3 regions of the Variovorax ureilyticus genome follow, and region 3 is predicted to be linked to each of the others. Evidence: predicted binding sites of a transcription regulator. Region 3 holds the regulator's gene; each other region holds the start of a gene.
The links. Region 3 encodes FNR, which switches genes on or off when oxygen is low (the NO sensors DNR and NnrR bind a similar motif). Its sites were predicted from a motif close to TTGATNNNNATCAA; they were not measured.

Region 1 (10,059 bases), on a different contig from region 3:
TCGGCGCAAGCGCGCAGTCGCAGACCTCATCCGACGGCTCCGACTACCGCCCGATGCAGACGGGCAACACGGCGTCGATGCCGGAGGTGGACGCCGGCGCCATGGCCGCGGCCCGTCCGACCGGGACCGAGTCGATCGGCCAATCGACCAGCGCACCGCTGCCGGGCCAGCTCTCGCGAGCCGAGGTGTACAGGGGTGCGGTCGAGGCGTCGCATCCGATGCAGACGGAGGCGATCGGCCAGTCCACCGGCATGGCCGGCATCACCGGCGGCGCACCGCACTGACCCTGATTTCGCGCGCGGCGCGTGACGCTATCCTGCGGTTTCCTCGTGAAACCCGGGATGGCCCATGTACGTTCTCGCTTCCAGAAGAATCCTTGCTGCCGCCGGCACATTGCTCGGCCTGCTGGCGGCAACAGGCGCCGATGCGCAGGGCACGGTCAACGCGCTGTGCAGCACCGACGCCAGCTGGTGCGAGGCCGCGGCCGCCGAGTTCACGCGCGCCACCGGCATCCGCGTGCTGCAGGCCCACAAGGGCACCGGCGAGATCGGCGCGCAGCTTCGCGCCGAAGCGGCCAACCCCAAGACCGACATCTGGTGGGGCGGCACCGGCGACCCCTTCCTGCAGGCGGCCGAACAGGGCCTGCTCGATCCCTACCGGCCGGCCTACATCAATGACCTCTACGACTGGTCGGTGCGCCAGTACGCGATGTCGCAGAACATGGTCGGCGGCTTCTACACGAGCGCGATGGGCTTCGGCTTCAACACCGACGTGCTCAAGAAGAAGAAGCTGCCCGAGCCCCGCTGCTGGGCCGACCTCATCAAGCCCGAATACAAGGGCGAAGTCGAGATGTCGCACCCCGCGACCAGCGGCACCGGCTACACGATCGTGGCCGGCCTCGTGCAGCTCATGGGCGAGGAGCAGGCCTTCGACTACCTCAAGAAGCTGCACCGCAACACCACCGCCTATACCCGCAGCGGCCAGGCGCAGGCGCCCAACGTCGCCAAGGGCGAGGTCGCCATCGGCATCAGCTTCATCTTCGGCTTCGACCGCTGGCGCTACGACAAGTACCCGGTCAAGTCCGTCGCACCCTGCGAAGGCACCGGCTACGAGATCGGCGGCATCGCGCTGGTGAAGGGCGCGCGCAACAAGGCCAACGCGATCCGCTACTACGACTGGCTGATGAGCCCGGCCGGGCAGTCGATCGGCGCGAAGGCCGGCAGCCTGCAATCGCCGGCCAACAAGACTTTCAAGCCGGACCCGCGCATTCCGTCGATGAGCGACGTGCGGCTCATCAAGTACGACTTCGAGAAGTACGGCAGCGCGGCCGAGCGCAAGCGGCTGATCGACCGCTGGACGCGGGAAGTGGAATCGCAGCCGAGGTAGGGGCTTCGCGCCCCGAAGCCGCGGGGCGTGTAAGTTTTTGCAACACTTCCTGCCGGCGCCCCGCTGCGATCGTGAATCCGGTCGCGGTTGGTTGCGCCGAGAGCGTCCAGTAAAGTTCTCACTTCGCCACCGGCGATGTGTTCACTCCCGACTGACAACGTGTCATGACCATTTCCAAGACCAAACTCCCCTTCCAGGCCGAAGTCGCACAACTGCTGCACCTCGTCACGCATTCGCTCTACTCGAACAAGGAAATCTTTCTCCGCGAGCTGATCTCGAACGCGTCGGATGCGTGCGACAAGCTGCGCTTCGAAGCCATCGACCAGCCGGCGCTCTACGAGGACCAACCCAACCTCGAAGTGCGCGTGTCCTTCGACCCCGCTGCCAAGACCATCACCATCGCCGACAACGGCATCGGCCTCAGCCAGCAGGAAGCCATCGACAACCTCGGCACGATCGCCAAGAGCGGCACGCGCGAGTTCATGAGCAAGCTCTCGGGCGACCAGAAGGCCGATGCGCAGCTCATCGGCCAGTTCGGCGTGGGCTTCTATTCGGGCTTCATCGTGGCCGACAGGATCACCGTGGAATCGCGCCGCGCGGGCCTGCCGGCGGCAGAAGGCGTGCGCTGGGTGAGCGCTGGCGCCGGGGACTTCGAAGTCGATACCATCGATCGCCCGCAGCGCGGCACCAGCGTCACGCTGCACCTGCGCGACGACGCGAACGAATACCTGAACGCGTGGAAGCTCAAGTCGGTGATCGGCAAGTACTCCGACCACATCTCGCTGCCCATCCTCATGGAGAAAGAGGAATGGAAGGAGGGCGAGGACAGCAAGGGCGGCTCGATGGTCAAGACCGGCGAGTGGGAAACCGTCAACCAGGCGAACGCACTCTGGAGCCGCGCGAAGAAGGACATCACCGAAGAGCAGTATGTCGAGTTCTACAAGAACATCAGCCACGACTACGACGCGCCGCTCGCATGGAGCCACAACCGCGTCGAAGGCAACACCGAGTACACGCAGCTGCTCTACATCCCGGCCAAGGCGCCGATGGACCTCTGGAACCGCGACAAACACGCGGGCGTGAAGCTCTACGTCAAGCGTGTCTTCATCATGGACGACGCCGAATCGCTGCTCCCGAGCTACCTGCGCTTCGTCAAGGGCGTGATCGATTCGGCCGACCTGCCGCTCAACGTGAGCCGCGAGCTGCTGCAGGAAAGCCGCGACGTGAAGGCGATCCGCGAAGGCAGCACCAAGCGCGTGCTCGGCATGCTGGAAGACCTCGCGAAGAAACAGAAGACCGGCAGCGAAAGCGGCGAAGGCAAGATCGACGTGGGTTCGGGTGAATCCGTGCCCTCGCCCGAGCCGACCGAGGGGGTGACCGATGTTGTCGACAAGAACGCGCAGCCCACGCCCGCCGCCGAAGCCGCCGCGGAGTTCGGGGACGAATCGGGCAAGTACGCGAAGTTCTACGCCGAGTTCGGCGCGGTGCTCAAGGAAGGCCTGGGCGAGGACTTCGTCAACCGCGACCGCATCGCGAAGCTGCTGCGCTTTGCATCGACCACCAGCGACACCGTGAGCGTGAGCCTGGCCGACTACAAGTCGCGCATGAAGGAAGGCCAGGACGCCATCTACTACATCACCGCCGACTCGCTGGCGGCCGCCAAGAACAGCCCGCAGCTCGAAATCTTCAGGAAGAAGGGCATCGAGGTGCTGCTGATGACGGACCGTGTCGACGAATGGGCGCTCAACTATCTCACCGAGTTCGACGGCACGCAGTTGCAGAGCGTGGCCAAGGGCGCGGTCGACCTGGGCAAGCTGCAGGACGAGGCCGAGAAGAAGGCGGCCGAGGAAGCCGCCGAATCCTTCAGGCCGGTGCTGGAGCGCCTCAAGGAAGCGCTCAAGGACAAGGCCGAGGACGTGCGCGTGACCACGCGTCTCGTCGATTCACCGGCCTGCCTGGTGGTGCAGGACGGCGGCATGAGTACGCAGCTCGCGCGCATGCTCAAGCAGGCGGGCCAGCCGGCGCCCGAAGTGAAGCCGGTGCTGGAAGTCAACGCCGAGCACCCGCTCGTGAAGAAGCTGGAAAGCTCGGCGCACTTCGACGATCTGGCGAACATCCTGTTCGATCAGGCACTGCTCGCCGAAGGCGGCTTGCCGGCCGATCCGGCGGCCTATGTGAAGCGAGTGAACGCACTGCTGGCCTGAGGCGGTGCGGCATGCCGGCCGGCGCCGAAAGCGTTCGGTCGGCTCTCCTGAGGAGGCGATATGGATGCCTTGTCAGAGGTCCTGAAGGTCCTGCAATTCAACAGCGCGATCTTCTTCAAGGCCCGGTTCACCGCGCCGTGGTGCCTGGCCTCCCCGGAGGCCGACACGGTGGCCAGACAGGTCAACGCCGGGTCCGAGCGCCTGCTCTTCTATCACCTGTTCGTGGACGGCTCGTGCACCGTGACGCTGGACGGCTTGCCGCCGCTTCACCTGCAGGCCGGCGACATCATTCTTCTTCCCCACGGCGATGCGCACACGATGGCGTCGTCCATATCGAACGGGCCCATGCCGATGCTCGACGTGCACGGCCTGTTGCGCGAAAGGCCCGAGGAACTGCAGCTCGGCGGCGGGGGCGCGCCCACGCGAATCATCTGCGGCTACCTGTCGTGCGATCCGGTGCTGTGCGAGCCGATTCTCGCGACGCTGCCGCGGGTGCTGACGGTCAGCCTGAGGCGGAACGAAAGCACCGACTGGGTGGAGCGTTCCTTTGTCTATGCGGTGGCGGAGGCGGCGGCCACGGAGCCCGGCGGCGAAGGCGTGCTGGCCAAGCTGTCCGAAGTGCTGGTGGTCGAGACACTGCGCCGCTACATCTCCCAGATGCAGGAGGGCCACACCGGCTGGTTCGCCGGCTTGCGCGATCGTGTGGTCAGCAGAAGCCTCGCCCTCATGCACGAGAAGCCGGCGCATCCGTGGACGCTCGAAAGCCTGGCCCATGACGTCGGAACCTCGCGATCGGTTCTCGCCGAGAAGTTCACCCACTACGTGGGGCAGCCTCCGATCCAGTACCTCGTCAAGTGGCGCATGGCGCTCGCGTCGAACCTGCTGCGGCGCAGTGCCCTGAGCATGATGCACATCGCGCTGGAGGTCGGCTATGAAACCGACACTGCCTTCAGCCGTGCGTTCAAGCGCGAGTTCGGCATGCCTCCGGCCTCCTGGCGTCGTGAACACGGGCTCAGGAGTCAGCACGACCTCAGCGATGCAACACGATCAGCGCGATCACCCCGAAAAAGCACGCGAACTGGACGAAGAACAACGCAAAGCGCACCGACACGACACGATCCGTCTGCTCGAAGCAGACATGGACCAGCGACTGGGGGATCCGCGCCGCCAGGATGAGCACGCACAGTGCGTCCACCGCGGGCTCGGAGATCGAGAAGGCGCGCAACGCATAGACCAGCACCGCGAACACCGGCAGGTTCTCGAGGCAGTTGGCATGGGCGCGCATCGCGCGCCGGTACCAGTCCTGCCCTTCGACACGGTCGGCCGGGAACTCGCTCATACCGGCCCGGCCCAGGAAGACCCGGCTCAACCTGTAGGCGCCCACCGTGGTGAGCAGAAGAAGCAGGGTCCAGGCCGCGAAACCCAGCAGCATCAGTTCCGGCAGCATGTCGTCCTCCTTTCGGGACCCTGGCGAAAGTTGCGGTGCGCTAGTGGCGAGTCATGCCGGACGTCGGCGCGGGCATCGCATGGAGCAGCGGCTGCAATGCGTCCGTCACCCGGGCGGCCTGGCTGTCGTCCAGCACGCCGAACAGGATCTTCTGAAAGCGCGGCGCCGTCACGCCCGACACGATGTACTGCCAGCGATAGGCCTTCAGGATCCCCTCCGCGATGGCCGCGCGCTGCGCATCGTCGTAGCGCGTGCCCGCGATCGATGCGAAGTAGCTCGCATCGGCGCTTGCCTGCGCGGTGAGGATGCCGTCCACCGCCACGACCAGGTCGATCAGGTCGCCGACGGCGGCATCGCGCTCGGCGGCGGTGAGGTGCGCGTCCTCGCGCAGGAACTCCAGCTCGTCCAGCATCGCGTGCTGCGACTCTTCCTTCCAGTGGGCCAGGAAGACGTCCTTCCACAGCGCGCAGAGGTCATCCTCCGGTTCGATGCTCGCGCGATAGTGGGCCTGCGTGAAGAGCTCGATGTCCAGCGTCAGCGCGAGCACCGACCAGGTGCTTTTGCTGAGCACGGCCGCGGCGACCGCGTCGGGGTCGGCGGTGGCCATGTACCCCGCCGGCATGTCCTCGGCCATCATCGATTCCATGCGCCGGAACAGTTGCTGGTGCTTCAGTTCCTCGTCGGTCATGCGGACCAGCGCTTCGAGGGCGGTCTGGTCGCCCAGTGCGTGCTGCCGGCTCACCTCGAGCATCTTGGCGCCGATGAAGCGTTCCACGAGGCCGAAGATGTAGGCATAACTCCGGCCCTGCACCTGGCTGAGCAGGCGGCGATCGCCGGGCGCCATGAAATCCAGCTCGTCGACCAGCGACAGGCCGGCCGGCAGGAAGGTCTTCTCGAGATCGAATCGCCGGTTGCGGATGACGTCCTTGTCGATGTCCCAGCGGACGCGCCTGGAGTTCTCGATGACCTTGGCGTACTGGCTTGCAGAAGGAGCGCTTTGCATGATGGCCTCTTTCAATGTCGTTGAAGGAGACTCGATGATCCAAGCGGGGTGCCCGTCACGTCGGGCCAGGCGTCTGCAAAACTTACCCGATCATCCGGACGCGGGCTATGGTGGGATCACGACGGTCGTCCGTTCAGCCACACGGTCCCGATGCCGCCCAGCCCGATGAGGCAAATGCCGGCGACCGCCCAGATGTCCGGCGCGTGGGCGAACAGCAGCCAACCGATCGCCGTCGCGAAGACGATCTGCGCGTAGGCGAAGGGCATCAGCACCGACAGCGGTGCCACCCTCACGGCGCCCGCCATGCAGACATGGCCCGCGGTGGCGAACGTGCCCATCAAGAGCAACAGGGCCCACTGCTTGCCGCTCGCGAGTCGAAGCGTCGGCGCGAGATCGAGCGGAAGTGCCCACAGCACCGCGCCGAGCACCGATGTCACGAGCAGCGCCGACAGAAAGTTCGTGACGACCAGATCGTCCGCGCTGGCGATGCGGCGCGTCACCAGTTGGAACGCCGCGTAGCAGAGCGCGCTGGAGATGGGCAGCAGCGCACTCCAGCCCAGGGCGCCTGCGCCCGTCGGCCTCACGACCGCCAGCATGCCGGCGACGCCGAGCGCGACCATCGCCCATCGCGCGGGCGAGACGGACTCCTTGAGCACGAGCGCGCTCAGCACGGTGGTCGCCACGGGGGCGAGCAGCATCAGCGCTGTGAACTCGGCCAGCGGAAGAGCTTGAACACCGTAGAAGGAAGCCGCCGAGTTGCACAGCAGCAAGGCGCCGCGAAGGCACTGCAGCGCGGGAACCCGGCTGCGGATCTTCATGGGGCCGCCCCGCAGCAAATGCCATCCGGCCATCGTGGCGGTCTGGAACATGTAGCGCACCCACAGCAGCACCAGCACGGGAATCGATCCGCCGAGGTATTTGATCGTCGCATCGCTGCCGGCGAACATGCACGTGGTCAGGAGGACGAGCCCGATGCCGGTGCTCAGGTCCGGGGCTGGGGGCGCCTTGTTCGCGGGGGACATTCCAGGAGAGGTGAGGTGGTCGCAGGCAGCGCATCGCGATCACGTCGGCACCTGGCCGCACATTATCTCCGCCTGAAGCAGGGTCCTCGGAAAGGACGCAGTACTTGATGGGCGTCAAACATCGGCGATGCGGACTGACTATGCTGGACATCGCGCCGGGGCACGGCGAAGGAGTGTGCGCGATGGAACATCCGCTCGACAGTCAATCCTTTCTGGAGGCGCCCGCGGTGCGCCGCGTCAGCGTGCTGCGGCCCTTCGCCTGGCTGTGGATGGGGGCGCGGGATCTGGGGTTCCGTCCCGCCGCGAGCTTCGGCATCGGTGCGGTGGTGGCGGTCATCGGGCTGATCCTGATGACTGTGACCTGGCACGCCACTTATCTCGCGCCGGCGCTGCTCGGCGGATTCCTGCTCGTGGCTCCGTTCATCGCGATGCCTCTGTATGCGCTGTCGCGCCAGCGGGCGCAGTCCGCCGCGCCTGACACCCCACAGGCCTTTCGCGCGTGGCGCGGCAACGCCGATTCGATTGCGCTGTTCGGTCTGATGCTCGCGCTGGCGTACCTGGCCTGGGAGCGCTTGGCGGCGATCGTCTTCGCATTGCTCTTCACCGAGCAGGTGCAGCAGGTGCCGAACCTGCCGCCGGCGCTGCTCCTGTCGGGCCAGCCGGCCAGCCTGGTGCTTGCCTTCTTCGCGGTGGGCGCTACGGTGGCCGCGCTCGTCTTCGCGCTCGGGGTCGTGAGCGTGCCGTCGCTGATGGACCGCCCCCTGGACGTGATCACCGCGGCGCTCACCAGCCTGCGCTGCTGCGGCCGCAATCCGGTCGCCATGCTGCTGTGGGCGGCGTTGATCGCAACCCTGACGACCTTGGGCTTCGCGACGTTCATGCTCGGGCTCGTCGTGATCTTCCCTTGGCTCGCACACGCGAGTTGGCACGCCTACCGCGAGATGGTTGACACCTGAGCCCGTGGGCAGCGGGCTCGACGCCTTACTCGTCGAGGAACCGATCGCCCTTCGTCAGCGGCGCATGCCGGTAGGTCGCCGGCGTGCGGCTGAGCTTGACCGGCGAGCCGATGCCGCGGTAACCGCCTTCGAGTTCCACCACCATGCCGCGATGCGCCGTGTGCGGATGCGTGAGTGCCGCATCCACCGGCAGCACCGGCGCGGCGGGAACGCCGGCGGCCATCAGCGTGTCGACCAGCGTGCGTCCGTCGAAGCCGGCCAGCGCGGCTTCGAGCTGCTGCTTGAGCCCGTCGCGGTTCACCGATCGTTGGCCGGCCGTGGCGTAGCGCGGGTCTTCCGACAGCGCCTGCTGCCCGATGCACGCGCAGAAGCTCGCGAACTGCCGGTCGTTGCCGACCGCGACGAAGATCGGATCGGTGCGCGTCTTGAGCGCGTCGTAGGGATAGATGTTCGGATGCGCATTGCCGGTGCGCTTCGGCTCGGTCCCGTCCATGAACCAGTTCGCCGCATGCGGGTGCAGCAGTGAAAGGCCGCTGTCGTACAGCGCCGCTTCCACGAACTGGCCGCGACCGCTGCGCTGGCGTTCGTTGAGCGCGAGCAGCACGCCGATCACCGCGTTGAGGCCGGTCACCATGTCCACCACCGGCAGGCCCACGCGCAGCGGGCCACCGTCCGCTTCCCCGTTGATGCTCATGATGCCGGTCATCGCCTGAACCGCCGCGTCGTAGCCGGGCAGCGCACCGAGCGGGCCATCCGCTCCGAAGCCCGAGACGCGGCACCAGACGAGGCGCGGGAAGCGCTTCGACAAGGTTTCGTAGCCGATGCCCCAGCGCTCCATCGTGCCGGTCTTGAAGTTCTCGATCAGCACGTCGGCTTCGGCGACCAGGGCCAGCAGCACCTCGCGCCCCTCGGGCGTGCCGAGGTCCAGGTGCTGGATGCGCTTGTTGCGGTTGAGCCCGTGGTAGTAGGAGGCCACGCCGTCGCGGAAGGGCGGCCCCCAGGTACGGGTGTCGTCGCCTTGCGGCGGCTCGACCTTGAGCACGTCGGCGCCGTGATCGCCGAGGATCTGCCCGCAGTACGGGCCGCCGAGGATGCGCGAGATGTCGAGCACGCGGACGCCCGCGAGGGCGCCGGTGGAGGGGGCGTTGATGGTCATGGGGTCTGCTCCTTGGCCGGCTTCAGTCGAGCTGTGCGCCCGATTGCTTGACCACCGTTGCCCACATGCTCATCTGCGCGGGGATGAACCTGGCAAGCGCCTCCGGCGAGGTCGACGGTGCCGGTTCGAGGCCCTGGCTCGCGAACTGCTGCTTCACCTTCGGCGTTGCGAGCACCTTCGCGAAGGCTTCGTTGAGCTTCTTCACGCGATCCGTCGGGGTGCCGGCAGGCGCGACGATGCCGAAGAACACACTCACGTCGTAGCCCTTCAGGCCCTGCTCGGCGAGCGTGGGCACGTCGGGCAGCGCCTGCGAACGTTCGGCGGTGGTGACGCCCAGCGCGCGCAGCTTGCCGGCCTTGAGGTAGGGCATCGCGGTCAGCACGTCGGTGAAGCTCATGCTCACCTGGCCACCGAGCAGGTCGTTCAGCGCCGGGCCGGTGCCCTTGTACGGAATATGCTGCAGGTCCACGCCGGCCATCGAGTTGAACAGCACGCCCGCCAGGTGCGACGACGCGCCGTTGCCCGACGAGGCGTAGCTCAGCTTGCCCGGATGGCTCTTGGCGTAGGCGATCAGTTCCTGGACGTTCTTGGCCGGCACGGACGGATTCACGACCAGGATGTTCGGCAGGTGGCCGACCTGGATCACCGGCGCGAAGCTCTTGACCGGGTCATAGTTGATCTTGCGGTAGAGGCTCGAATTGATCGCGAGCGGCCCCGAGGTGCCGAACAGCAGCACATACCCGTCGGCCGGCGCGCGCGCGACGAACTCGCTGCCGATGTTGCCGCCGGCGCCGCCGCGGTTCTCCACGATCATGGTCTGGCCGATGTGCTCCTTGATCTCGGCGGCGAGCGTGCGCGCCATCGCGTCGGTGGGGCCGCCCGGCG
Region 2 (10,059 bases), on a different contig from region 3:
GTGCGGCTGGATCTGTCCGGCATCGCCAAGGGCTTCTCGGTGGACTGCGTGGCCGATTCGCTGAAGGCGCTCGGCCTTCGAGACTTCCTGGTGGAAGTCGGCGGCGAAGTGCGTTGCGCAGGCCGGCGTCCGCTCGGCGCGCCGTGGCGCGTGCTCGTGGAGGCCGGTCCCCAATCGGTTCCGGTTGCGCTCACCGACATGGCCATCGCGACCTCCGGCAACCGATGGCACGCGCACGAGCTGGACGGACAGCGCTGGTCGCACACGATCGATCCGCGCACCGGAGAGCCCGTGAGGCATCCGCTCGTTTCTGTGACCGCGCTTCATCCGCGATGCATGCATGCGGACGCGCTGGCCACGGTGCTCACGGTGCTCGGGCCGGAGGACGGCTTCGCGTTCGCGGAGCAGCAGAAGCTTGCCGCGCTGTTCGTCATGGAACACGAGGCCGGCCACCTGGCGCGCTCCACCGACGGCTGGGCGGCGCTGGCGCAAGTCCTCGCCTCATGAACGATTCCGCATGGCGCGCCCTCGGAGCGAGCATGACCGTGCTCGCCTATGCGGCGCTTTGTGCGCGCGTTTACTGGCGGCAGCGCCGGCTTCGCGCCGCCAACGCCCGTGCAGCCGCTGCGCTGGCCGGCGGCGATGCCGGCCAGCAGGCCCTGGTGCTTTTCGCCAGCCAGACCGGGAACGCCGAGACCCTCGCGTGGAAGACGGCGCGCTGGCTTCACGAGCGCGGCACGCCTTCACGTTTGATGCCGCTCAACGATGTCGACGCGGAGACCCTGCGCTCGGCGGGCAGCGCCTATTTCATCGCGAGCACCTACGGCGAGGGCGATGCGCCGGATGGCGCGAGCCTCTTCGCCGAGCGCGTGATGGGCGGCGCGATCGCCGATCTGTCGTCGCTCCGATACGCGGTGCTCGCCCTGGGCGACCGGCAGTACGCCCATTTCTGCGCCTTCGGCCGTGCACTCGATGAATGGCTGCACGCCAAAGGTGCCCGGCGCCAGGCCGAACGCGTCGAGGTGGACAGCGGCGATGTGGTTCAGCTCGCTGCGTGGCAGGCACATTGCAGCGGCAGCGATACCGAAACCGTGGCCGAAGCCCCGGTGTCGGCCCCACAGCCATGGCGCCTCGTGCGCCGAAGCTTGCTCAACGAAGGCAGCATGGGCGGGCCGATCTTCGAGCTGGCCTTCAAGCCGGTGGACGGAAGCGTTCCGCACTGGGAATCCGGCGACACCGCGCAGATCACGCTCGACGGTGATCCGGGCCGCCCGCGCGAATACTCGATCGCCTCGATCACCGCCGACGGAGAAATGCAGTTCCTCGTTCGCCAGGAACGGCACCGCGACGGCACGCTGGGTGCCGCCTCCGGGCTGCTGACCTCCACCCTCGCGATCGGCGAGGCCGCGACGTTTCGCATCCGCCCGCACCACGGCTTCCGGCTCGGCGGCAATGCGGACCGTCCGCTGATCCTCATCGGCAACGGCACCGGACTGGCGGGCCTTCGGGGCCATCTGCGCGCCCGGGCGGCCGAGGGCCGGCACGAGAACTGGCTCGTCTTCGGCGAACGCAACGCGCGATGCGACTTCCTCTGCGGGGACGAGATCGCGTCGTGGCACGAGAGCGGCGTCCTTCGCCGCGTCGATATGGCTTTCTCGCGCGACCAGAATGAGTCGCTCTACGTGCAGCATCGTCTGCTGCAGGCGCATGAAGAGGTGTCGGAATGGGTCGCGCGCGGTGCGGCGATCTATGTCTGCGGCAGCCTGAACGGCATGGCGTCGGGCGTCGATGCGGCGCTCAGGCAGATCCTCGGCACCGCGGTGGTGGGTGAACTGTCGGCGGGCGATCGCTATCGCCGCGATGTCTACTGACCGCATCCTCCCTCACTCCAGGCGCCGGCAGATCCAAGCTCAGCTACCAAGCGATCGCTGGCGCCAATTGCGTCGGCTCACCACACGCCGCATTCAAGTCCGGTGGTTCTGAGCTGCGTCCGCGCGAGACGCTCACCAGTTCATCTGCCCCGCGGTTGAGAAGGTCACACTAGTTCAGGTCCTTGTCCTTCCAGACCTTCGAGCCTCCCAGGGCTACTCCCGCCTGAAGGCCGGTCTTGGTCAGCACGTAAGCATGGCCGCCCGTGAATGCGATCGCACCCGCCTTGACATTCGCATCTTCCTTTCCCGTGCCTGCGCCTGCGCCGGCACCGGCAGAGGCGTCCCACCCTTGGTCGATGAAGTCGGCCAGAGCCTTGGCATCCTTGAAAACGAAGAGATAGCGCGTGTCGGAAGCTCCGATTTGCAAGCCCGCGCTCGCTTGCGCGATGGACATGTATGTGTCCTTCTTGGACTTGCTGTCGTGCGCAATGCCCTTGCCGCCAGCGCCCCCAAGGCCAAAGCTCAAGCCGTAGGTCGTGAACACGGCGTAGCCCGGTGCCTTGCTGACCTCATCCTTGATCGCGGGATCGGCCTTGTAGAAGTCCTGCAATGCGTGCATGGCCTTCGACTTCACCTCGGCCTGGTGCGCGGCCTTGTCTTTGTCCTTCGCGTACGAGATGCTGGTCAGCTGCGTGGCCAGAACTGCACCGATGAGTATCTTGCGACGTTTCACGGTTTTCTCCTTTCCACTTGTCGTGAGCCCCAGGCGCGAAGGCATCGGTTCGGAACCGCGGTCACCCTCGCACAACGGCCGAATGCTGACACGATTTGGGGATCTTTTCCATCCGTTACCGAACTCGCATTGCTGTCAAAAAGGTGCGACACGACCAGTTGCTCATGATGATCGTCAATCGCGCTGCCCGCGGGAGGGCAGCACCGCTGGGGCCGCGCCGTAGATCCCGGCGGGCGTTGACGCCCGTTAGCGGCCCCTCACGCACCTGTCAAGAAGGCTCAACGCCCGTGGTGGCAAGCAAACGCAACAGCTGCTGCCGAGCTCGCCGGATGTGAGCAAAATCGCCCTCCCATCTGCTGACCGGGAGACAGCCAATGATGAACTTCACCGAGCCCGCGGATCTGCATCGACAGATCTTTGCGCCCCATCGGCCGCGAAGTAGCGGGCGACAGGATCTGCTGCGCCAGCAGGTGGACAAGCTCTTCGAGCGCCTGCAACGGATTGGCGTGAAGTGCGAGATCGCGGGCCCTCTCGCACGTGAATCGAAGCCTTGGGTCGCCGGCTCCGATGTCGAGGTGTTGATCTTCGATGACGCAGGGCTGCGGGACTTCCGGATCTGGGAGATCGCCTGGGATGAGGTCCCGGACGCCGAGGTGAACCTGGTTTTCGCGCGCGACCTGGCGCTGGAGAGCTTGCCGCGACCAAATGCCTGACTGCAGAAATCCCGCGAGGCAAGCCGCCTGAGTTCACGGAAAGCGCTTTTCGCTCGCGGACGGTGAGTATGTTGCACTCGCCGAGCCATAGCCGCGAATCGACCGCTCTTGCATCGCGCAAGGAAGGGTCTACAGTGAAGACATCCGCCCACGTCAAAGCCAGCCTTCCTTCGTGCCCCAGGCTGGTTGTCGAGCTTTGAAGGCTTGCCCTGGGCTACTTGTCAGCGCACTTCCCAAGAAGGAGCGCTGCCATGGCCGCATCCTCAGACCCACCCCCGGCCGGTAACCGCCGACTGGACACCAGCACGCGCGCGCTCTTGGCCGAGTGCGCGGCCACGCGCGAGCGAGCTTGCGCAGCGAAGGAGAAGATGCGTTTGACCCTTTCGTCGGCGCGGGCGGACCTGCAAAAGGCCCGCAATGAGCTCGCCGCGGCGAAGGCGTATATGCAGGCCTTGCTAGAGCGATAAGACCCCTACGATTGCTCACACGAAGAGAAAGAAGGCCCCCGGCTGTCTGCGCTGGCCGCATTCAGCTGACCCTTGCTCGCAGCACCTCGTCAAAAAAGTGGAGCAGGTGCCGTGCGAACATGTCCATGTTCGTGGCGCGCTCGACACCCCCTGTTTCGATGGTCTTGGCCACAGACGTCGCGCCGACCACCGCGAGACACACTCGACCGGGCGGGTCTCCATACGGGCTGCCAGAAGGGCCTGAAGCGCCACTCTCGCTGAGACCCCAGGTTGCGCGGTGACTGTCTCGCATCCGCCCGGCGACAAGCAGGGCGTAGGGCTCGGTTTCACCACGCATCCCCGCGAGGTCGGCCGCGGTCAGGCCCAAAAGTGCCCGACCAGCTCGCCTCGAATAGACGACGGCACCTCCAAGGTAGAAGGCGGAGGCCCCGGGTATCGCAAGAAGCGATGCGGACACGAGCCCTCCTGCAGAAGATTCAACGACTGCGACCGACTCTCCCCGACTGCGCAAGGATGCACCCACGCGTTCTGCGAGAACTGCCAGTGATGGAAGGTCGACCTCAACAGATGTATTCATGGCTATGCCTGCAAACTGAATTCATGCTACCGACCTTTTCGTTGGGCGTTGCGCTCGGCTTCGGAAAGCGGTTTGCTGCAGGCCCACATACGGGCGAACCCGTCAGTCGTTACCGATTGCCAGTTCTATCCAGGCAGGCGCATGATCACTTGCACCCGGCCGTCCGCGCACGTTGCGATCCACGCCGGCGCCGAGCAGCATCGGCGCCGCCTCAGCATTCAGCAGCAGATGGTCGATGCGCAGGCCGGCGTCGCGCTGATAGCGGTTGCGCCAATAGGTCCAGAAGGTGTAGGGCACGCGATCGGGGTAGCAAGCGCGAACGGCGTCGGTCCAGCCCTGTCCAATGAGTTGCGTAAATGCCGCACGGCTTTCCGGCTGCAGCAGCGCGTCATTGCGCCAGGAGGCGGGGTTGTAGATGTCCGCGTCGGTCGGCACCACGTTGTAATCGCCGGCCAGCACAACCGGCATACCGCACCCGAACAGCTTCTTCGCATGGTCATTGAAGCTCTCGAACCATCTCAGCTTGTAGTCGAACTTGGGCCCGGGCCGCGGATTGCCGTTGGGCAGGTAGAGACAACCGATGATCACGCCGTCGACCACCGCCTCGATGTAGCGGCTCTGAGGGTCGGCCTCGAGGCCTGGCACGCCGCGCCCCGTCTCGATCGGTTCGCGCCCCCGCGCGAGGATCGCCACGCCATTCCACGACGGCTGCCCGAACCCGACGATGCCATAGCCGGCGCGACGGATTGCGTCCACAGGCAGCCTGGCATCCGGCGACTTCAGTTCCTGCAGGCACGCAACGTCCGGCTTCGACTCCGCCAGCCATTCCAGCAACAGATCGAGCCTGCTGGCAATGCCGTTGACGTTGAAGGTGGCGATCCTCATCACTGGGTGAAGAAAAGAGCAGTATGGGAAGATCTTCGCATCGCAGCAAACCGGAATCGACCCCCCGGGCGAAAGGCCTCGAGCCCCGCGGAGACAATCGTCTTCCGACCCAGGCCGGTCAGCCCCTGCGGTCGGCAGTGTCTTCCACCTTGAGCCATCACGTCGCCAAGGGTGCTGGCCAGAATGCGGTCAACTGCGTAGCAGATCATGGAGCAACACAGCGATCCACGGGAGGCGCAGGTAGCATCTGCGTCAACGACAAGCAGACGACAAGGCGTCGTCAGTCTGATCGACTATGTTTGGGGCGTCATCCTGCTGATCCCGGCCCTGACGATCTTTTCAACCACTCACGTGCGGGATCTTGGGGCCGCCTGCCTCCTAGCCGCAAGCGCAGTGTTCTTCGGCTTGCTTCGGGCGATCCTGGGACTTCGAGTATTCCTGGTTCTCACATACGTCCCGGCGCTGTTCGGCGTCCTGGCCGTGGGAGCCGATCTTCTGCGCGATTTCAACCTTCTCGAGGCGGCCTTGATCCGGCCGGACCCACACGAAGCGTGGCCAGTCATTCAGCCTCATGCTCAAGGGATAGCCCTGACCGCGGTCCTGCTGGCCATGCCTGTCTGGGTGTCGTTTCGCACTCCGTCAGCCCGATCAGCGCGCAGGAGGTGGTCTGCGACCACCCTTGCGGCAGTCACTGTCGCCGCAGTCACATGCGGCGTCGCCTTTCATGACACCGTGCTGCGCGCGTGGCCGCTGAATGTGATTTCCGTGGCCGCGGCGAGTGCGATCGGCCGTGGCGAATTCATCTCGACGGCGTTGCCCTATGCGCCGATCGACCCTCGTTCGGCGTCCGCGAGTTGGGGCGCCTCGCGGTTGCCGGGGCTTCGCCCGCATGACGAGACATACATCCTCATCATCGGGGAATCCGTGCGTGCCGACCGGATCGGCGCATGCGGCGGCCCAAAGCAGGTCGGCATCAGCCATCAAGACGCGATCATCTATTGCGATGTGATGGCCGGGTCCAGCAGCACGCATACGTCGGTCCCTCTGCTCGTCTCGCGCGAGATGCCTGGCGGCGCACTTCGGGTCAGCAAGGACGCAACATTCATGAAGGCTTTCGAGGAAGCTGGATTTCGCACTTATTGGCTTGCCGTCCAGGAAAGAGGCATTGCTTGGCCTGACGCCAACACAGACGTGTTCTTGACAATGAAGAAGACCGATCGTGAAAGCCTTCTGCCATCGCTCAGATCGGTGCTAGCGGACAATGCGCCCAAGAAATTGATCGTGGTGCATGCCTATGGCGCACACTTTTCGTATTGCGATCGCTATGAGCTCGCCACAGCTGCTTTTCAAGCCGACTGCTCGAAGCTCTCTGAACTCCCCGTTGATTCCACGCTGCCGGATTTCATCCACGCCTACGACAACGCCGTTGCGGAATCCCTCCGATTCGTCGATGCCGTGATCTCGGAGGCGGCGCGGGCGGGCGGCTCGTCCTTCGTGATGTACACGCCTGACCATGGCGAGAACCTGCTCGACGACCGGCGAAAACTCTTTCAACACGCGCTGAAGGATCCGACGCGCTGGGACACGACAGTCCCCGTGGTCATGTGGGCGAACGATGAATGGCGCGCCGGCAACTCCGCACGTTGGCAACAGCTCCGCGCCAACCATGAAGGCAAGGCGATGCATGCCGACCTTGTGCCAACCCTGCTCGGTTCAGCGGCCATCAGGTATGTCGATGAGCAGCGAGTGGCTATCGATCTCGGAGCGTCGTCGCCTGCTGCTGATAGAACCCGGTGGGTCGTGCGACGTCTCGGGGAGAAGATGGATGGCGACAAACTGCGCCAGGCGCCTCCCGGACGGCAATAGGCGCATGACCGGCCCGCACACACCGGGCCAGATGTTGGCGAAGCAAACATCCAGGGTCGAAACCCTTCATTCTGAAAACTCGGGTCCTGGTGTGCAGCGGATGCCGGTGAGGCCGACAACCTTGGCTCCAACCTCCTCCATCACCTTGGCCACGCTCGCACCCTTCATGTGGACCGAAAACGCGGCGTTGTCGGCGTAGAGCTCGTAGAGCATGAGCTTTGTCGGCTCCTCGGTCGGCACCAGAACTTCAAACTGGAGGGTGCCGGGCTCGTCCCGCAAGCAGCGGTCGCGGTGGGCAAGGACGGCGCTCAGAACCTCTGCCCTGGCACCGGGTTGGACGTCGATTGTTCCGATGACGGCGAGCTTTGTCATGGCAGGCCTGCTGCTGTAACGGCAGCGCCAGTGTGCCGAAAATCTTCATCGGCTCCAATGCGGCCGCGCTGCGGCATCTCCATCATCGAGGGGATGGAGCGGCGTGCGCCAATCAGGCTGCCTCGCTCCTCTCTGACTCTCTCGCCACTGCGGTCCATCAACAATATCTCCACCGCCTGCACCTGGATCAACGTCGAGGCCACCAAAGGACCGTCATCCTCTCCCCCGCACCCCTGAAGCCGACCCTTAGAAAAGCCGGGCATTGATCGCCTCGCGAGACCATTCGGGCGCGACCATCTGAATGAAGTCGAAGGCGAACTTCTTCAACAAATGGTCCCGTCGCAGGCTGATCATCGCGCTGGACGAAGGAAACAGGTGGTCGACCGCCACAGCGCGCAGGTCCTTGTCCAACGCAGCGTTGAACGCCATCTTCTGGAGCACCGCAACGCCCACGCCGGCGGCGACGTAGGCCTTGATGATGCTGGCATCCATAGCCCGCATCACGATCCAGGGCGTGATGCCGTGCCTGCGGAATTCCCCCTGCACGACCGAACCGGATGTGAAGCTGGTGTCATAGGTGATAAGCGGCCATCGCGCGATCTGCTCCATCGTCAGCTTCCCCAGCTTTCCCATCTTCAACAGAGGATGGCGCGGCGGCACGATGAGACATCGGTCGATGTCATAGGCTTTCACCGAGACAACGCCCTTGGGCACCGTATCGGGCAGGGTGCACAGGCCGATGTCGATGGTTCCCGCCGTGATGCCAGCCAGGATCTGGGTGGGGGGCCCCACCGTGAATTCGAGCTTCACTTGCGGATACACAGCAAGGAACCGACGGGTGACATCGATCAGCGAATAGCGCGCATGGATGTGCGTCGTCCCGACGCGCAAGGTGCCTTCGCTCTCGGCGGGAAGGTCCAGTCTCAGGCGCTTGAGGGCCTGTGCGTCTTGCAGGACCCGCGCGCACAGCGAGAGCGCCTCCTGGCCGGGCTCCGTCAGTGCCGTCAGGCGGTTGCCGGAACGCGCGAAGAGCTCGACGCCGATCTCCTTCTCGAGGGCACGAATCATCTTGCTGACGCCGGGCTGGGTCGTGTGCAGCGACTCGGCCGCGCGTGACACGCTGAAGCCACTGTCGACTACCTGGCGCACGCATCGGAGTTGCTGGAAGGTAATCGGCACGGTTCCCCCAAGTATGCCTTTATGGCAATGATGACGGCCTAAATATTCATTTTACACAATGGTCTGCGGAGCCAAGAATCAACGTCACCAAGGCACGACTCCATGAAGAATCCGCAACAAACAATCGAGTCCCAAGACGTGAACGCGAGCTTCCGCGGCGGCGGACGCTCGGTTGAATTCCTCGACCAGATCAACAAGGCGTCCCTCGTCGCGCTGACCGACGCGGGCATCGTTTCGGAGGACATCGCCAGCCGGATCGCGGCCGGCATCCTCGCGTTGATCCGCGCCGAGCGGGGCAAGCCGCGGCAGTGGTCCGCGGACTACCTCGACTACGAACCCAAGCTGCTCGCCGCCGTAGGCGCCGATGCCTCGCGACTGCATTGCGGACGCAGCCGGCAGGACATCTCGGCCACCATCGCACGCATGAACCTCCGGGCGGGCTTGCTGGACGAATGTGAGGCGCTCGCGCGGGCTCGCGAGGCGCTGCTCTCCCTGGCCAGTGAGCACACGCGCACCATCGCGCCGGCCTACACGCATGGCGTGCAGGCGCAGCCGACGACTCTCGCGCACTACCTGCTCGCCTTCGACGATGCACTGACCCGCAGCGCGTGCCGGTTGCGCGCCGCGTACCGGCATGTCAACCAAGGCCCCCTGGGTGCCGCCGCGTTGACGACATCGAGCTTCGCGCTCGATCGCCGCCGCTTGGCTTCGCTCCTGGGGTTCGATGGCCTCGTCGAGAACGCCTACGACGCGAACCATCTCGCGCCGGTCGACACCAGCCTGGAGGTCGCCGCAGTCCTCGGCATTGCAGCCGTGCAGATCGGGCAGTTCGCGCAGGATCTCCACGCGCAATACGCCGCCCCCGAGCCGTGGATGACGCTGCAGCGCGGCGAACTCGTGGGCGTCAGCAGCATCATGCCGCAGAAGCGCAATCCAGCCGCCCTGGAGCAACTGCGCGTGCAGAGCAGCATGCTCCTCGGCGAGATGCAGGCCGTGTCGCTGATGGCGCACAACGTGCGCAGCGGCATGTTCGACTACCGGGCCTACGACCCTGTGCCGAGCGGCCGTGCACTCGCCGTGTTCGAGCTTCTGCGCAAGATCCTCGGCGGCCTTGTCGTCGACAAGGCGCGCGCCCTGGCCGAGGTCCACGCCGACTATTCGACTGCGACCGAGATCGCCGACGCATTGCTTCAACGCGCGGATGTTCCCTTCCGCATCGGCCACCATTTCGCATCGGCCCTGACCGACTACGGCCGCTCGCGCCATCTCAGCCTGCGCGAGATTCCCTACGGCGAGGCCGCTCGCCTCTACGAGGCGACGGCATCGGAAGCCTTTCCGCTGGACGCACAGGCTTTCGCTGAAGTCACGAGTCCCGAATACATGGTCTTCGGCCGCA
Region 3 (10,059 bases):
CACGATGGACATCACCACCCTGCGCATCGTGGCCACGCTGGCTTCTTTCGCGACCTTCATCGGCATCCTCGTGTGGGCCTATTCGCGCCGCCGCGCCGCAGCCTTCGAGGCGGCGGCCCGCTTGCCCTTCGAGCAGGACTGACACCATGAGCGATTTCATTCACGATTTCTGGTCGCACTACGTCGCGATCGCCACCCTCGCAAGCATCCTCGCGTGCCTGCTGCTGCTGTGGATCACCGCGCGCGCCAAGACGCCCGCCAGCGAAGACAACACCACCGGCCACGTCTGGGACGAGGACCTGCGCGAGATGAACAACCCGATGCCGCGCTGGTGGATGGGCCTGTTCGTGCTGACCATCGTGTTCGGGCTCGGCTACCTTTTCGTCTTCCCGGGGCTCGGCAGCTACAAGGGACGGCTCGAATGGAGCACCGACGGCGAATACACCAAGGACCTCGCGAAGGCCAACCGCGAACTCGAGCCGGTCTATGCCGCCTACACCGCACTGCCGGTGGAGAAGGTGGCGACTGATCCCGGGGCGATGGCGATCGGCGAGCGCCTCTTCCTCAACAACTGTGCACAGTGCCATGGCTCCGATGCGCGCGGCGGCAAGGGCTTCCCGAACCTCACCGACAACGACTGGCTGCACGGCGGCTCGCCCGAAAAGATCAAGGAGTCGATCACGCGAGGGCGCATCGGCGTGATGCCGCCGATGGCCGAGGCGGTCGGCACGCCGGAGGACGTGAAGAACCTCGCCAACTACGTGCTGAGTCTTTCCGGCAGTCCGCACGACTCGGTGCGCGCCGGGCTGGGCAAGAGCAAGTTCACCGTCTGCGCGTCCTGCCATGGCATCGGCGGCGTCGGCAACACGGCAGTCGGCGCGCCCAATCTATCGGACCGGATCTGGCTGCACGGTTACGGCCTGGACGCGATCATTCAGATGATCAACACGGGCAAGACCAATCAGATGCCGGCGCAGCAGGGCCGCCTGACGGAGGCGCAGATCCATGTGCTGACCGGGTACGTGTGGGGCTTGTCGAACGCCAAGACCCCCGGTGCCGGCGCACCCTGAGGGTGAGGGGTCGCGACGTGACGGACTCCGCGCCGAGACCGCGCCGCGTGATTCCGATCGCGGCGGCCGAGAAGAACGTGGGCCTCTACCAGGCCCACAAGAAGGTCTACCCGCGCTCGATCGACGGCGTGTTCGCGCGATGGCGCTGGGTGATGGTGTTCGTCACCCAACTCGTGTTCTACGGCATGCCGTGGCTCGAATGGGGGCAGCGGCAGGCGGTGCTCTTCGACCTGGCCTCGCGGCGCTTCTACATCTTCGGGCTGGTGCTGTACCCGCAGGACCTGATCTACCTGACCGGGCTGCTGGTCATCTCGGCGTTGTCGCTGTTCCTCTTCACTGCAGTGGCCGGTCGGCTGTGGTGCGGCTACACCTGCCCGCAGACGGTCTACTCGGAGATGTTCCTGTGGATCGAGCAGAAGATCGAGGGCAACCGCACCGCGCGCATACGACTGGACGACAGTGACCTGTCGATCGAGAAGCTCGTCAAGAAGTGGTTCAAACACGTGGTGTGGCTGGGCATCGCCCTGTGGACCGGCTTCAGCTTCGTCGGTTATTTCACCCCGATCCGCGACCTGGGGATGGCCTTCCTGCAGACGCGCATGACCGGATGGGAAATCTTCTGGGTGCTGTTCTACGGCTTCGCGACCTATGGCAACGCGGGCTTCATGCGCGAGCAGGTCTGCATGTACATGTGCCCCTATGCGCGTTTCCAGAGCGCGATGTTCGACCGCGACACGCTGATCGTCAGTTACGACGCGGCGCGGGGCGAGCCTCGCGGCGTGCGGGCCAAAGGCACGGATGCGCGTGCGCAGGGCCAGGGCGACTGCATCGACTGCTCATTGTGCGTGCAGGTGTGCCCGACGGGCATCGACATCCGGCAGGGCTTGCAATACGAGTGCATTGGCTGCGGCCTGTGCGTGGATGCCTGCAACACGGTCATGGACAAACTCGCCTCGCCGCGCGGCCTGATCCGTTACGCCACGCAGAACAGCATGGCGGGCGGATGGTCATCGCGGCAGATCCTTCGGCGCGTGCTGCGTCCACGGGTGCTGATCTACAGCGGCATCCTGGTCGCGCTCTGCATCGGCCTGCTGGCCAGCCTGGTCATCCGCACGCCATTCAAGGTGGACGTGGTGCGCGACCGTGGCACGCTGGCGCGCATCGCCGAAGGCGGACGTATCGAGAACGTCTACCGCCTGCAGATCATGAATGCCACCGAAAAGACGCAGCACTATCGCATCGAGGCTCGTGGCCTCGACGGACTGCAGGCGTCGCCCGAGCAGCCTGTGGAGGTGGGGCCTGCGCAATCGCGCTGGGTGGCGGTTCGCCTGCAACTGCCATATGGCGGAGCGCAGCCGGGCTCGCATCCGGTCTATTTCGACGTGCGTGCGGCCGAAGGCGGCGCGCAGGTCTCGGAGAAGGCGACCTTCATGGTCCCCCGGTGATGCCGATCAAGGAGATGACGATGAGCGCAACGAACGATACGAAACAGGCGAACGAAGCGGCCCGGAGCGAACCCTGGTGGCGCTTCCCGTTGCTGTGGATGGTCCTGGCCGGTCCAGCGGTGGTGGTGGTCGCGAGTTTCGTGACCCTGTGGCTTGCCATGCGCTCGCCCGACCCCGTGATCGCGGAGGACTACTATCGGCAGGGTATCGAGATCAACAGGACGCTGGCCGACAAGAAGCTCATGCCGGCGCTCACCGGCCGCAACCACGCGGCAACCCCGGCAGATGACGTGCCAGCGCCAAAGCGCTGAAAATTGGAATCAGCAGGCCGCCGGCGTGATCAGCCGGCGAAGTCCCTCGGAGTCGACGATCCGCAGGTTGCGCTGCTGGACTTCGATGAGGCCGTCGTCCATGAACTTGGACAGGGTGCGGCTCACGGTCTCGAGCTTGAGCCCGAGGTAGCTGCCGATTTCCTCGCGCGTCATGCGCAGCACGAGCTCGGAGCGCGAGAACCCGCGTGCGTGCAGGCGCTGCGCGAGGTTCAGAAGGAAGGCCGCCAGGCGCTCTTCGGCCCGCATGCTCCCCAGCAGCATCATCACGCCGTGCTCGCGCACGATCTCGCGGCTCATGATCTGGTGCACGTGCCGCTGCAGCGCCGTGACCTCGCGGGACAGTTCTTCGATACGGTCGAAGGGCATCACGCAGACTTCGGAATCCTCCAGCGCCACCGCGTCGCAGGTGTGCTGGTCGTTGACGATGCCGTCGAGGCCGATGATCTCGCCGGCCATCTGGAAACCCGTCACCTGGTCGCGGCCGTCCTGGCTGGCCACCCGGGTCTTGAAGACGCCGGTGCGGATCGCGTAGAGCGAGGTGAACCGGTCGCCGTTCCGAAAGAGCATCTCGCGACGGCGGACCTTGCGACGCTTGGCCACGATGTCGTCGATACGCTGCAGTTCGGTGGGCTCGAGGCCGACCGGCATGCACAGCTCCCGCAGATTGCAACTGGAGCAGGCGACCTTGATGTTTTCGGTTTTCATTGATGTATGTCGAGTATGTGCCGATTCTGTAACGGGGCGTTGGCATGGGGCTTGATCCACATCAAGGATCCGGGGGCGGCCCGGCGGCATAGTGGTCCGCACACCGCCTCTGATCGCCTGCGATGAACTCTTCCCCTGCATTCGCGACCGCTTCGCATTCCCAGGAGCTGCCGTCGCCCGCCGTGCTGCGGCGCTTTGATGTCGCCGGCCCGCGTTATACCTCCTACCCGACGGCGGATCGATTCGTGGATGCCTTTACCGCCGACGACTACGTCCAGGCAGTGCATCAGCGCAACGCGACCGGGATGAACGGGCGGCCGCTGTCGCTGTACGTGCACCTGCCGTTCTGCGAGTCGCTCTGCTATTACTGTGCCTGCAACAAGATCGTCACCCGCCACAAGCACTGGGCGGCCGAATACATCGATTACCTCGAGCGGGAGGTGGCGCTGCAGGTCGCCGAACTGGGGCGCGGCGTGGTGGTCAGCCAGTTGCATCTGGGCGGCGGAACGCCGACCTTCCTTGACGACGAGGGGCTGAGAAGGCTGCTGGCGTTGCTCGGGCGCGAGTTCACGCTCTCGCCCGAGCGCGAGCAGTCCATCGAGATCGACCCGCGCACCGTGGACGGTGGACGCCTGGAACGGTTGGCCGAAATGGGCTTCAACCGGCTGAGCTTCGGTGTGCAGGACTTCGACCCCGACGTGCAGAAGGCGGTCCATCGCATCCAGCCTGCCAGGGAGGTCTTCGACCTGATGGGAAGCGCGCGGGCGCTCGGCTACCGCTCGATCAACATCGACCTCATCTACGGTTTGCCTAAGCAGAGCCGGGCCTCTTTCGACCGCACGCTGGCGCAGGTGTGCGACTTGCGGCCGGACCGGATCGCCCTCTATGCCTACGCGCACCTGCCGGAGCGTTTCAAGCCGCAGCGGCGCATTGCGGCAGAGGACCTCCCGGACGCGAAGACCAAGGTCGAGATGCTGTCGCGCGCGATTGCCGCTTTCACCGCCGCTGGCTATGTCTACATCGGCATGGACCATTTCGCGCTGCCGGACGACCCGCTCGCGATCGCCAAGCGGCAGGGCCGGCTGCACCGCAATTTCCAGGGCTACAGCACGCAGCCGGACTGCGACCTTGTGGCGCTGGGCGTGTCGGCCATCGGCCGCGTCGGCGCGACCTACAGCCAGAACGCCAAGACGCTCGAGGAGTACTACGACCTGCTCGAGCAGGGGCGTCTTCCGGTGGTGCGGGGCCTGGCGCTCACGCGCGACGACGTGCTTCGCCGCGCGGTCATCATGGCGATCATGTGCCAGGGGCATGTCGACTTCGAGGCCGTCAACCTCGCGCATCTGATCGACTTCAAGGACCATTTCGCGCCCGAACTCGCCGCGCTCGCGCCGCTGGCCGCGCAGGGGCTGGTGCGAATCAGGGACCATGACATCGAGGTGACACCGACCGGCTGGTTCTTCGTGCGCGCCGTGGCGATGGTCTTCGACCGCTATCTGCAGGCCGACCGCAACCGCACCCGCTTCTCCCGGATCGTCTGAACGATGCAGACGGCGCTACTCGGAACGGCGCTTCTGATGGGGCTCGCCGGCGGCCCGCACTGTGTCGCAATGTGTGGCGCGGCCTGCGCGGGCGTCATCCGGATCGTTCAAGCGCCGCAGGGCGGGGCTGCGTCGGTGGTCAGCGGCCTTCAGGGGCAGCGGGCGACGCTGGCGTTTCACGCCGGGCGCATCGCGAGCTACGCCGCGGCCGGTGCTGTCGCCGCCATGGCGGTGCAGGGCGTCGGGCTTGCGAGCGAGCACCTTGCGGCCTTGCGGCCGTTCTGGGTACTTTTGCACGTCGCAGCGCTGATGTGGGGCCTCTCCCTCGCGGTGCTCGGGCGCCAGCCGGTCTGGGCGCATCGCCTCGGAGGCGCGCTCCAGGCGCGGCTTCGGCCGCTGACGGGCCGGGCGGCCGGGGTGCTGGCGACCGGCGCGCTCTGGGTCGCCATGCCATGCGGCCTTCTCTATTCCGCCCTCATGCTGGCCGGGCTGGCCGAGGGACCCTTGCAAGGCGCGATCGCGATGGCTTGCTTCGCGGCCGGGAGCGGTCTCTCGCTCATCGCCGCGCCGTGGCTTTGGCAACACCTGAACACCGGCGCCGTCTTCGCGCGCAGGGAGTGGGGGAGCCGTCTTGCCGGCGCCTTGCTCGCCGCCGTGGCTTTTCACGCGCTGTGGTCCGATCTCGGCCGGCAGATCGATCAATGGTGCCGCTGAACGGGGTTCCCGAAACCGGCCGATCGCGCGCAAACTCGAATTCGAAAAGGAGTAAATGATGAAAATGAAAATGAAAATGAAAATGACATGCGCTGCGGCGCTCTGGCTGGCATTGTTGGGTACGGCATCGGCCGCCACCTGCGATGTGGAGATCGAAGGCAACGACGCGATGCAGTTCAACAAGAGCAGCATCGATGTGCCGCAGAGCTGCAAGCAGTTCACGGTGAAGCTCAAGCATGCCGGCAAGCTGCCCAAGTCGGCCATGGGTCACAACTGGGTGCTGACGACATCTGCCGATGCGCAGGCGGTGGCGACCGACGGCATTGCCGCCGGTCTCGACAAGAATTATCTGAAGCCCGGCGACGCACGGGTCATCGCCGCCTCGCCGATCGTCGGCGGCGGCGAGTCGACCTCGGTGACTTTCGACACCAGCAAACTCAAGGCCGACCAGAGCTACATGTACATCTGCTCGTTCCCGGGTCACTCGGCCTTGATGAAGGGCACGCTGAAGCTCGTCAAGTAAGCCGGCGGATGCGTGCCGCCGTGCACGCGTTTGATCTGCCTCAAGGTTGTGAAGCACTTGGCGTGCGAAGCTGCCAGCAACCACGGAGAGAGGCATGACACACGCCACCTTGCGAATCATTCGGGACGAACATTCGGCCCTTTCGGCCATGCTGCGGTCGATCGTCCTGTTGCTCGCGGAGCATCGCTCCAAGCGAACGCTGCCCGACTTCGCGGCGTTGCGCGCGATGCTGTTCTACGTCGACGAGTTCCCCGAGAAGCGGCACCATCGCAAGGAATCCGAGCTGCTGTTCCCGAAGCTGCGCGCGCGCACGCCGATCTCGCGCGAACTGCTCGACAGGCTGGACGACGATCACGCCCGCGGCGAACGCAGGATCCGCGAGGTGGAGCACGCGCTGCTCGCCTTCGAGATGATCGGCGAGCCGCGCCGACAGGCCTTCGAGCAGGCGGTCGAGCGCTACGTCGAGTTCTATCTGTCACACATGGCGTTGGAAGAACGGGAGATTCTTCCGCTTGCCGAGAAGGTGCTCACCAAGGACGACTGGGCACAGCTCGACGAGGCCTTTCTCGCCAATCGCGATCCGCTGACCGGCTGCGAACCCGAACCGGACTATGCGGCGCTCTTCAGGCGCATCGTCAACGCCGTGCCGGCGCCAATCGGGTTGGGCGCGCAGCGCTGAACCTCATTCTTCGTGACGGAAGGGACTGCGGTCCCCGAGGTGGTCTACGTAGTTCTGGATACCTGCGTCTTCGCGTTCGAGAAAGCGCTCCACCGCATCCGCGAATGCCGGATGGGCCAGCCAGTGGGCGCTGGTGGTCTTGACCGGCATCAGGGCGCGGGCCATCTTGTGTTCGCCCTGCGCGCCGCCTTCGAGGCGTCGCACGCCATGCTCGATGCACCACCGCAGCGGTTGGTAGTAACAGGCCTCGAAGTGCAGGCAGTCCACGCGTTCGAGCGCGCCCCAGTAGCGCCCGTAGGCCAGCAGCGGATGGTCGGACGCGTTGTCTCCGGCCAGACCCGCCGATAGCGCGATCAGGCTCGACGCGATCGGCTTGCCTTCGCGCTCCGCAATGAAGAGCAGCCACGCCTCCGGCATCGTCGCCGCCATGCGATGGAAGAAATCGCGGTTCAGGTAGGGCGGATTTCCGTGCTCGCGATAGGTGCGGGCGTAGCAGCGATAGAAGAAATCCCAGTCCGCATTGGAGATGTCCGCGCCGCGCGACCAGCGGAAGCTCACGCCCGCGTCGCGGACCTTGCGGCGCTCCTGCCGGATCTTCTTGCGCTTGTCGTGCGAGAGGTTCGCGAGGAAGGCGTCAAAATCGCGCCAGCCCTCGTTGGTCCAGTGGAACTGGACCGTATGGCGAAGCATCAGCCCGGCGTCGGCGCAGGCCGCGATGTCGTCGTCGGCGCCGAAGAGCAGGTGCAGCGAGGACACCTGCGTCTGCTCGCACCACGCGACCAGTGCGCGCAGAAGCAGCGCACGGCTGAGCGCATCGCGCGCGAGGACGCGGGCGCCGGGCACCGGCGTGAAGGGAACGGCGACGACCGCCTTGGGATAGTAATGCAGCCCATGCTGCTCATAGGCGTTGGCCCAGGCCCAATCGAAGACGTACTCGCCATATGAATGGTCCTTGACGTAGAGCGGGCACGCGGCCATGAGCACATCGTCCTGCCACAGCGTGATGAAGTGCGGCGCCCAACCGGTGCGAGGCGATGCGCTGCCGCTCGCGTCCAATGCGTCCAGGTAGGCGTGGCGCATGAAGGGCGAGGGTGCCGCCTGCCGGGCGAGCAGGCCGTCCCAGGCGGCAGCGTCGATCTCGGCGACCGAACGGTGGATGCGGACGAACGGTTCGCTCACGGGAGTCCCATCAGTTCCTTCGGGCGCCGAGCGTCTCGGCCACGTAGATGCCGCCGAGCACGAGGGCCAGTGCGGCCGCGTGATACAGCGACAGCGGCTCGCCAAGGATGAGCACCGCGAGCAGCGGCCCGAAGATCGGCACCAGATTGAGAAACACGCCGGCCCGCGCGGGGCCGATCAGCCCGACGGCGTGGATGAAGGTGATCTGTGACACGAAGGAGGGCAGGAGGCCGATGAAGACGATCAGCGCGAGACCCTTGAGGGTCGGCATGAAGAACTGGCCCATCGCGATCTCTGCCGCGACCAGTGGCAGCGAGACCACGCAGGCCACGGTGGCGGTCGCGGCAAAGAACACGATCGCCGGCACGGCCGGCCGGTGACGCAGGCCCAATGCGTAGCCGGCGTACAGCAGGCAGGCCACGATCATCCAGACGTCGCCGATGTTGAAGCCCAGGCTCGCGAGCAGCGCCAGATCGCCGCGCGAGGCCACGACGCCGATGCCGGCGACCGTCATCACGACGCCGATGATCTGCAGGCTGCGAATTCTCGCGCCGAGAAAGAGAAAGCAGCCGACAAGCACCAGCACCGGAATGGTGCCCTGGATGATCGCAATGTTGATGGCGGTCGTGTGGTGTGCCGCCGCATAGAAGAGCGCGTTGAATCCGGTGAAGCCCAGCGTACCCATCAGCGCAATGGCGCGCCACGACGGCAGCAGCGTTCGCCAGTGCGCTGCGATCTCGCGCCGCGATGTGAAGCCGAGCGCCACACAGCAGACGATCCAGCGCGAAAAGGTGAGCATCATCGGCGAGACCTCGCCGACCGCAAGCCGCGCGGCGACCGCATTGGCGCCCCAGATCAGCGTGGTGAAGACCAGCAGGACGTAGGCCTGGCCTTGCGGGCTCGGGATGACCGAGTCGAAGAAATTGGCAAAGGGGGAACCGGTGCGCATGGCTGGGTGAGGGTAACAGCCCATGCGATCACGCGTGGCTTGAGGGTTGCGCGGCGGAGGCGAGAAACGCGGATGACATAATCGTTCGGCCGTTCCCCGCTTTGAATGAAAGACCGTATGAAGCAAATCACAGCCATCCTCAAACCGTTCAAGCTCGATGATGTGCGCGAGGCCTTGGCCGAGGTGGGCGTCACCGGGCTCACCGTGACCGAAGTGAAGGGCTTCGGCCGCCAGAAGGGGCACACCGAGCTTTATAGGGGCGCCGAATACGTCGTGGATTTTCTGCCGAAGATGAAGGTCGAGGTCGTGGTCAACGAGAACGACGTCGATCGCTGCGTCGACGCGATCGTCAGTGCGGCGCGTACCGGCAAGATCGGTGACGGCAAGATTTTCGTGACGAATGTCGAGCGGGTCGTTCGTATCCGCACCGGCGAGGAAGACGAAGCGGCGGTATAAGCTCGCCCCCAGGCTGCGCGCACTTCGTGTCGCTTCGCCAACCCCCTTCCGGGGGCAGCACCGGTGGACCGGCGGAGTCGGGTCCACGGTGCTTCCCGCATCTTGTGCGGGTCTGATTTATAGGACTTCGGCGAGCTTGTCGCCTCGGGGGTGGCGGCCGGCTTCTTCGACGAGGGCTTCGAGCAAGGCCGGGGCATCGTTGTCGGAGCGCACGAGATCCATCTGCCATTCGCCCATGAAGCCTTCGCGCACGCTGTGCGCCAGGAAGCCGAGCAGGGCGTCGTAGTAGCCGCCTGCGTTCAGGATGCCGACCGGCTTGTCGTGATAGCCGAGTTGGCGCCAGGTCCAGATTTCGAACAATTCCTCCAGGGTGCCGATGCCACCCGGCAGCGCCAGGAAGGCGTCGGCGCGTTCGCCCATCATGGCCTTGCGCTCATGCATGGTGTCGACAACGTGGAGTTCGTCG

Region 1: WKW77_RS11265 (DUF2189 domain-containing protein) is a predicted target of FNR. The motif match lies at 7,167-7,180, and genes of this name have one in related genera.
Region 2: WKW77_RS27655 (lipid-binding SYLF domain-containing protein) is a predicted target of FNR. The motif match lies at 2,769-2,782, and genes of this name have one in related genera.

What each region holds. Positions count from the first base shown of each region.
Region 1 covers NZ_JBBKZU010000004.1:211,819-221,877, forward strand. Annotated here, with positions in the region: gene WKW77_RS11230 (hypothetical protein) at 1-284, shown strand, start outside; gene WKW77_RS11235 (ABC transporter substrate-binding protein) at 349-1,386, shown strand; gene htpG (molecular chaperone HtpG) at 1,551-3,590, shown strand; partial or broken gene WKW77_RS11245 (AraC family transcriptional regulator) at 3,651-4,580, shown strand; gene WKW77_RS11250 (MAPEG family protein) at 4,621-5,037, opposite strand; gene WKW77_RS11255 (hypothetical protein) at 5,078-6,040, opposite strand; gene WKW77_RS11260 (DMT family transporter) at 6,157-7,062, opposite strand; gene WKW77_RS11265 (DUF2189 domain-containing protein) at 7,245-8,018, shown strand; gene WKW77_RS11270 (CaiB/BaiF CoA transferase family protein) at 8,044-9,174, opposite strand; gene WKW77_RS11275 (Bug family tripartite tricarboxylate transporter substrate binding protein) at 9,197-10,059, opposite strand, start outside.
Region 2 covers NZ_JBBKZU010000015.1:98,958-109,016, reverse strand. Annotated here, with positions in the region: gene WKW77_RS27665 (FAD:protein FMN transferase) at 1-507, shown strand, start outside; gene WKW77_RS27660 (sulfite reductase subunit alpha) at 504-1,871, shown strand; gene WKW77_RS27655 (lipid-binding SYLF domain-containing protein) at 2,041-2,649, opposite strand; gene WKW77_RS27650 (hypothetical protein) at 2,982-3,317, shown strand; gene WKW77_RS27645 (CinA family protein) at 3,846-4,361, opposite strand; gene WKW77_RS27640 (exodeoxyribonuclease III) at 4,464-5,246, opposite strand; gene WKW77_RS27635 (phosphoethanolamine transferase) at 5,454-7,112, shown strand; gene WKW77_RS27630 (putative quinol monooxygenase) at 7,179-7,484, opposite strand; gene WKW77_RS27625 (LysR substrate-binding domain-containing protein) at 7,731-8,663, opposite strand; gene WKW77_RS27620 (lyase family protein) at 8,802-10,059, shown strand, end outside.
Region 3 covers NZ_JBBKZU010000001.1:33,351-43,409, forward strand. Annotated here, with positions in the region: gene WKW77_RS00170 (CcoQ/FixQ family Cbb3-type cytochrome c oxidase assembly chaperone) at 5-142, shown strand; gene ccoP (cytochrome-c oxidase, cbb3-type subunit III) at 147-1,070, shown strand; gene ccoG (cytochrome c oxidase accessory protein CcoG) at 1,088-2,515, shown strand; gene WKW77_RS00185 (FixH family protein) at 2,536-2,826, shown strand; gene fnr (fumarate/nitrate reduction transcriptional regulator Fnr) at 2,836-3,552, opposite strand; gene hemN (oxygen-independent coproporphyrinogen III oxidase) at 3,675-5,093, shown strand; gene WKW77_RS00200 (sulfite exporter TauE/SafE family protein) at 5,097-5,807, shown strand; gene azu (azurin) at 5,884-6,330, shown strand; gene WKW77_RS00210 (hemerythrin domain-containing protein) at 6,425-7,009, shown strand; gene WKW77_RS00215 (GNAT family N-acetyltransferase) at 7,013-8,188, opposite strand; gene WKW77_RS00220 (DMT family transporter) at 8,199-9,137, opposite strand; gene WKW77_RS00225 (P-II family nitrogen regulator) at 9,255-9,593, shown strand; gene WKW77_RS00230 (LOG family protein) at 9,711-10,059, opposite strand, start outside.